Linked DNA regions of Bradyrhizobium diazoefficiens. The protein of the gene in region 2 binds, or shares a complex with, the protein of the main gene of each other region. Links are inferred from orthologs where the notes say so. Each region holds a gene or a part of one and is shown on either strand. Other genes may lie near its edges. The genes, in order: JJB99_RS20720 and pnp.

Region 1 (3,976 bases), 4.3 Mb from region 2 along the record:
GCCTGGATCATCCCGGCATTGCCGTAGCTGGTCTCGCGGCCCGGCTCCCTGCGGTCAACGAGCGTGACCGACCAGCCGCGCTGCCGCAGGTGCAGCGCCGCGCTGACGCCAATCATGCCGCCGCCGAGAACGATCGCGCTTTGCATTCGAATGCCCTCGCCAAATCAAAACCGCCCGGTTTGGCCGGGCGGTTTCAACGCGATTGTCTCTCTTACTCGCCGCCGCCGCCGAAGCGCCGCGACCACCAGCCGGCACGACGCGGTGCGGCCGGCGTTTCATTTGCTGCTTCCGGCGCAGGCTCAGGCGCAGGCGGAGGAACCGGCTCGCTCGCCTCCGTAACCGGCGCTGCCGGCTCGCTCTCGCTGTTGAGCAGGAAGCTCACCTTTTCCCGGACCGTGGAGCGGCGGCGCGCCGCCTTGTCGTCCGCAGGCTCCTCGGCTGCGGCGCTGGGCGCGGGCTCCGGCTGGGCCGCAGCCGGCGTTTCCGCTTGCGCCTCAGGCTGTGCAGCCTGCGGCTCCACGACGTGCTCGGCCTGTGCGATCGAGGGCGCAGCTTCGCTGCCGAAGCTGTCGAAGTCGGCGACTGCGTCGCTCGCTTCCGGCGGGGCATTGGCCGCGAGCTCGTCGCCGATGGAGCCAGCGAGGCCTTCCTCGCCACCGCCACGCCGACGGCGTCCGCCGCGGCGACCGCGCCGGCGCCGGCGCTCGCCGCCGCCCTGCTGCTCGCCACGGGCGGCCTGCTCCTCGCCTTCCTCGCCGTCCTGCTCGGTATCGGCATCGTCCTCCTCGCCTTCGCCGGCGGCCACGACCGCCTCGGGAAGGGTGGGTGGGCTGTCCTCGCGCAGCTCGCCGTCGCGCTGGCCACCGCGGCCGCGGCGGCGACGGCGACGCTTGCGGCGCTGGCCGTCCTGCTCGGGGCCGGCCTCGCCGGCAGCCTGCTCTTCGGTGAGACCTTCGGTCTCCTCGGTCTCGACCTCGGATTCCAGTTCCGGATCGAATTCCTCGTCGTCATAGGCCTCTTCGGCCAGCGGCGGCGGACTCGCTGCCGCCTGCGCCGCGAGCAGCGCCTTGGCGGCTTCGAGCGTATGCACCTGCTCGCCACGATCGATGAGATAGGCCTGCGGTCCGCTGACGCTGGGGTCGGCGATCACAGACAGCGTGACCTTGAAGCTGTTCTCGAGGTCGCGCAGATGCCCGCGCTTGTGGTTCAGCACATAGAGCGCGACATCGGTGCGGGTGCGAACCACGAGATTGTGGGTCGCGCCCTTCATCAGGATCTCTTCGAGGCCGCGCAACAGCTGCAGCGCCACCGACGACACCGAACGGACGTGGCCGGTGCCGCCGCAATGCGGGCAGGGGTCGGTCGAGGACTCCAGCACGCTGGCGCGGATGCGCTGGCGCGACATTTCCAGGAGGCCGAAATGCGAGATGCGGCCGACCTGGATGCGGGCGCGATCCTGCCGCAGGCAATCGGACAGCTTGCGTTCGACCGCGCGGTTGTTGCGCTTCTCGTCCATGTCGATGAAGTCGATGACGATCAGGCCGGCGAGGTCGCGCAGGCGGAGCTGGCGGGCGACCTCTTCGGCGGCCTCCAGATTGGTCTTGAGCGCGGTGTCTTCGATATGGTGCTCGCGGGTCGATCGTCCCGAGTTGACGTCGATCGAGACCAGCGCCTCGGTCTGATTGATCACGATATAGCCGCCGGAGCGCAGCTGCACGGTCGGCGAGAACATCGCGTCCAACTGGCTCTCCACGCCCATGCGCGAGAACAGCGGCTGGCCATCGCGATACTGCTTCACCGCGCTGACATTGGCGGGCATCAGCATCTTCATGAAATCGCGCGCTTCGCGGTAGCCGGACTCGCCGGCGACCTGAATCTCGTCGATCTCCTTGTTGTAGAGGTCGCGCAGCGAGCGCTTGATCAGCGAGCCTTCCTCGTAGACGAGGGTCGGGGCCTGCGACTTCAGCGTCAGGTCGCGCACCGTCTCCCACATCCGGATCAGATACTCGAAATCGCGCTTGATCTCGGGCTTGGTGCGGGAGGCGCCGGCGGTGCGCAGGATGATGCCCATGCCCTCGGGCACGTCGAGGTCCTGCACCACTTCCTTCAGGCGCGAACGGTCCTGCGCGCTGGTGATCTTGCGGCTGATGCCGCCGCCACGCGCGGTGTTCGGCATCAACACGGCATAGCGGCCGGCCAGCGAGAGATAGGTCGTGAGCGCCGCGCCCTTGTTGCCGCGCTCTTCCTTGACGACCTGGACCAGCATCACCTGGCGGCGCTTGATGACTTCCTGGATCTTGTACTGGCGGCGCGGACGGAAGGTGCGCTCGGGCACTTCCTCGAGCACGTCGTCGCCCCCGACGGATTCGACGTGTTCCTCTTCGGCTTCCTCGCCGTCCTCGTCCTCGTCCTCGTCGTCTTCGCCGGCTGCTTCCGCGGCCTCGGCATGCGGCGCCTCGGCGCCGTCGCCGTAAACGGCATCAGCCGGCTCCGCGGCCGAGGTCACGGCTTCGGCCAGAGCCTCGGCATGGGCTTCATCAGCGTGGGCTTCCTGCGGCTCGGCAACGGTCTCGGTTGCGACTACGGGCTCGGCGCCGACGGCCGCGGGCGTCTCGTCATGATCATGGTCGTGATGGTCGTGCGCATCGTGATGATGGTCGTCATCATGGGTCTCATGATGATCGTCGTGCCCGTGCTCCCGATGATCATGGTCGTGGTGATCATGATGCTCGTGATCATGCTCGCCATGATCGTGGTCGTGATGATCGTGGGCTTCGTGCTCGCCATGATGCTCGGCATCGGCGTGCAGGTACTCGCTCTCGTGCGAAGCCCCCTCAGGGTGCAGGGCCTCGCCCTCGACCGGCTGGGCCGTGGGATCGACGCCGGCCTCGAGGCCTTCGACGATGTCGCTGCGGACGCGCTCGCCATGGCCGCGGCGGCGGGCATTGCGGTGGCGCGAACGGCGGCGGCCATGGGAGCGGTTCTCGCTCTCCTCCTCGGCCTCACGATGGGCCTGTTCCTCGGCCTCGATCAGCGCCTGCCGGTCGGCGACCGGGATCTGGTAGTAGTCGGGATGGATTTCGCTGAAGGCGAGGAAGCCGTGGCGGTTGCCGCCATATTCGACGAAGGCGGCCTGGAGCGAGGGTTCGACCCTTGTGACCTTGGCGAGGTAGATATTCCCGCGCAGTTGCTTGCGTTGCGCAGTCTCGAAATCAAACTCTTCGACGCGATTGCCGCGGACCACGACGACCCGGGTCTCTTCCGGGTGGGTGGCATCGATCAACATCTTGTTGGGCATGTCTTAACTCTTGGCGGCGGCGGGCGCGATCGACCGTGGGCGCGAATTGCGCTGCCGGGTGACGCGACGGTCCACCTGATTCGGGGGTGAGGGGAAGGCCGAAACGCCGTCTCTCGCGCCTTGCCGAACCGGAAGCTTCAGGACCGAGGCGGCGCGCGGGAGTATCACTCCGCAGCGTCGCGAATGGTCCTTCAGAATTCGTCGGCACAGTCTGGCGCATCAAGCGTCGGCCCGTATGAAGCATTGGGCGGCGGGGCCGCCCCTCAATCAGTTGCTGTTGGCCAGGCATGGCGCGAGCGCGCTCGCCTTGGGGATCACGAACCGCTCCCTTGGGATTAAGGGACCGGGTAAATGGTCGCGTCGCTGTCAAAACCGTCCCGGAAACGCTGAGGTAACCCGGGACCGTCCGCCACCGGGGCTTCGCCCGCTCCACCTCGCTGCCGCGCACCGCGCTGGTCTTAGAGGGAAACGGAAAACGCTGGAATTCCCAAACCTTGAGAGTTCCGGCGCTGCACCGGGAGGCTGAATGCGACACAACCGGAAATATCGGCCGTCAGCACTCCGTACATACGTGGAATGGGCCAGCCGTGCAAGGGAGCGTCGCACGGCGGTCACAGTCAGCGAGTTTCGCATCTCTGTCATTAGGGATCGATTAACCCTGTGGTTCTATTGCGTTAA
Region 2 (3,303 bases):
GCAAGAAGCATCAGTTCCTGCAGCAGGAAGAAGCCCTGGTCGATCGCGCGCAGCTGCTCAAGCTCACCGGCCCCGAGATGACGGTGCTGGTTGGCGGCCTGCGCGTGCTCGGCGCCAACGCGAACGGGTCGAAGCACGGCGTCTTCACTTCGAAGGTAGGCACGCTCAGCAACGACTTCTTCGTCAACCTGCTCGACATGAGCACGCAGTGGGCCCCAGTGGCTGACGGCAGTTATGAGGGCCGCGACCGCAAGACCGACGCGGTGAAGTGGACCGGCACGCGCGCCGATCTGATCTTCGGCGCACACTCGCAGCTCCGCGCCTTCGCCGAGGTCTATGCGACCTCCGACTCGAAGGAGAAGTTCGTGCAGGACTTCGCCAAGGCCTGGACCAAGGTGATGAACCTCGACCGGTTCGACATCGCGGCGTGAGGTTGACACCTCTCCCGCTTGCGAGAGAGGTCGACGCGCGAAGCGCGGCGGGTGAGGGCTCTTTCCTCCTTGGGAGTCTCTCTGTGGAAACACCCTCTCCCCAACCCTCTCCCGCAAGCGGGCGAGGGAGCGCAGCTCGGCCCGGGGCGAGCACAAACAACGAGCACAAACAAAAAGGGCGGCCGAGAGGCCGCCCTTCGTGTTTCTGATGCAGTGGTGCGATTACTCGCCGGCTGCTTCGCGCGGGGCCTTCTCGCCCTCGGCGGCCTTGTCCTTGGCCTCGAGGTCCTCGCCGGTGGTCTGGTCGACCACCTTCATCGAAAGGCGGGTCTTGCCGCGGTCGTCGAAGCCGAGCAGCTTGACCTTGACCTTGTCGCCTTCCTTGACGACGTCGGAGGTCTTCTGCACGCGCGCCGAAGCGAGCTGGCTGATGTGGACGAGGCCGTCCTTGGAGCCGAAGAAATTCACGAAAGCACCGAACTCCATCACCTTGACGACGGTGCCGTCATAGATCTGGCCGACTTCCGGCTCGGACGCGATCGACTTGATCCACTTGATCGCGGCCTTCATCGCCTCGCCGTCGCTGGAGGCGACCTTCACGGTGCCGTCGTCCTCGATGTTGACCTTGGCGCCGGTCTTCTCGACGATCTCGCGGATCACCTTGCCGCCGGTGCCGATCACTTCGCGGATCTTGTCGGTCGGGATTTTGAAGGTCTCGATGCGCGGCGCGTATTCGCCGAGCTCGGCGCGGGCGTTGGTGAGCGCCTTGGCCATCTCGCCGAGGATGTGGATACGCCCATCCTTGGCCTGGCCGAGCGCGACCTTCATGATCTCCTCGGTAATGCCCTCGATCTTGATGTCCATCTGGAGCGAGGTGATGCCCTGCTCCGTGCCGGCGACCTTGAAATCCATGTCGCCGAGATGATCTTCGTCACCGAGGATGTCCGACAGAACCGCGAAGCGCTTGTCTTCGAGGATCAGGCCCATGGCGATGCCCGCGGTCGGCCGCTTCAACGGCACGCCGGCATCCATCAGCGCGAGCGAGGCGCCGCAGACGGAAGCCATCGACGAGGAGCCGTTGGATTCGGTGATCTCCGAGACCACGCGGATCGTGTAGGGGAACTCGTGATGCGGCGGCAGCACCGGGTGGATCGCGCGCCACGCCAGCTTGCCGTGGCCGATCTCGCGGCGCTTGGTGCCGCCGAGGCGGCCGGTCTCACCGACCGAGTAGGGAGGGAAGTTATAGTGCAGCAGGAACGTTTCCTTATACGTTCCCGACAGCGCGTCGATGTACTGCTCGTCTTCGCCGGTGCCGAGCGTGGTCACGACCATCGCCTGGGTCTCGCCGCGGGTGAACAGCGCCGAGCCGTGGGCGCGGGGCAGCACGCCGACTTCGGCGACGATGTTGCGCACCGTCTTGGCATCGCGGCCGTCGATGCGCTTGCCGGTGTCGAGGATGTTCCAGCGAACGATCTTGGCTTCCAGCTCCTTGAACACGCCGGCGATGCGCAGCTTGTCGTATTTCGGCTCCTGCCCTTCGGGGAAGTAGTGTGCGATCACCTTTTCCTTGACCTTGCCGACCGCGGCGTAGCGATCCTGCTTGACCGGAATGGCGTAGGCGGCGCGCAGCTCCTGCTCGACGAGACCGAGCATTTCCTTCTCGAGCGCCGAATTGTCGATTACGGTGACTTCGCGAGGCTCCTTGGCGGCGTTCTCGGCGAGCTCGATGATCGCGTTGATGACCGGCTGGAAGTGGCGGTGACCGAACATCACGGCGCCAAGCATGATGTCCTCGTTGAGCTCCTTGGCTTCCGATTCCACCATCAGTACGGCGTCCGCGGTGCCGGCGACGACGAGGTCGAGCTGGGTGTCGACCATCTCGTCGAGCGTCGGGTTAAGAATGAACTCGTCATTGGCGAAGCCGACGCGTGCCGCTCCGATCGGGCCCTTGAAGGGTGCGCCGGACAGCGTCAGCGCGGCCGAGGCCGCCACCAACGCAACGATGTCGGGATCGTTTTCCATGTCGTGCGAGAGCACGGTGACGATCACCTGGGTTTCGTTGCGCCAGCCGTCGACGAACAGCGGACGGATCGGACGGTCGATCAGGCGGGAGACCAGCGTCTCCTTCTCGGTCGGACGACCCTCGCGCTTGAAATAGCCGCCGGGAATGCGGCCCGCGGCGTAGGTCTTCTCCTGGTAGTCGACGGTCAGCGGTAGGAAGTCGACGCCTTCGCGCGGCGCCTTCGCCGCGACGACGGTGGCGAGCACCACGGTCTCGCCATAGGTGGCGACGACGGCGCCGTCGGCCTGGCGGGCGATCTTGCCGGTTTCGAGCTTGAGAGGGCGTCCGCCCCAGTCGATCTCGACTGAATGCTTATTGAACATAGAGGTCTTCTTTCATGGGTTCTCGAAAGAAGGAACGGCTCGAAAAACAAAAACCATGCGCAAGATTGCAGGACGCTGATCGGAGCGGATGATCAGCGACCTGCGATCCTGCCATGGTTTTTGGATTTCGGATGGCGTCCATCCTTTCGGGTCATACGGGCGCCTTGCCCGTTGTGCCCAGCCGCCGGATTGCTGCTGGACTGTCAGTCGGCACGAATGCGAACACCGAACCGCGGTCTTCGCCCATCGTGCCCGGTTGCGAATCGTCCCTCAAGCATGATCCGGAAAAGTGCGAAGCGGTTTTCCGAAAAGATCATGCTCAAACAACAATCCAAAAGTGCGATTCTCATCGCACTTTGGCCTCGCAGCCGACGCGCACGCAGCCTCGATCAAAAACCTTTAGACAAACGCTTTCGTTCGAAACCACGCGCAAAAACGCGCGCCAGTGGCGCGCGCGGGAACACTTAACGACGAATGTTGTGCTTCT

Evidence for each region.
Region 1: the proteins of pnp (region 2) and JJB99_RS20720 are in contact, whole or in part, in a cryo-EM structure (PDB 9QH0), measured with the Escherichia coli proteins. The link is inferred for Bradyrhizobium diazoefficiens from one-to-one orthologs.

The regions. Positions count from the first base shown.
Region 1 is NZ_CP067100.1:4,361,753-4,365,728, reverse strand. What follows is about bases 12-3,676. They hold JJB99_RS20720 (Rne/Rng family ribonuclease), read right to left. Parts: upstream 3,299-3,676; coding sequence 212-3,298; downstream 12-211. Other genes in these bases: JJB99_RS20725 (NAD(P)/FAD-dependent oxidoreductase), read right to left, coding at 12-146. In the rest of the region: more of JJB99_RS20725, read right to left, coding at 1-11. UniProt on the Escherichia coli protein: Endoribonuclease that plays a central role in RNA processing and decay. Required for the maturation of 5S and 16S rRNAs and the majority of tRNAs. Also involved in the degradation of most mRNAs.
Region 2 is NZ_CP067100.1:52,170-55,472, reverse strand. The notes cover bases 236-3,227. They hold pnp (polyribonucleotide nucleotidyltransferase), read right to left. Parts: upstream 2,817-3,227; coding sequence 654-2,816; downstream 236-653. Other genes in these bases: katG (catalase/peroxidase HPI), read left to right, coding at 236-431. Also shown: more of katG, read left to right, coding at 1-235; rpsO (30S ribosomal protein S15), read right to left, coding at 3,281-3,303. UniProt on the Escherichia coli protein: Involved in mRNA degradation. Catalyzes the phosphorolysis of single-stranded polyribonucleotides processively in the 3'- to 5'-direction. Also involved, along with RNase II, in tRNA processing.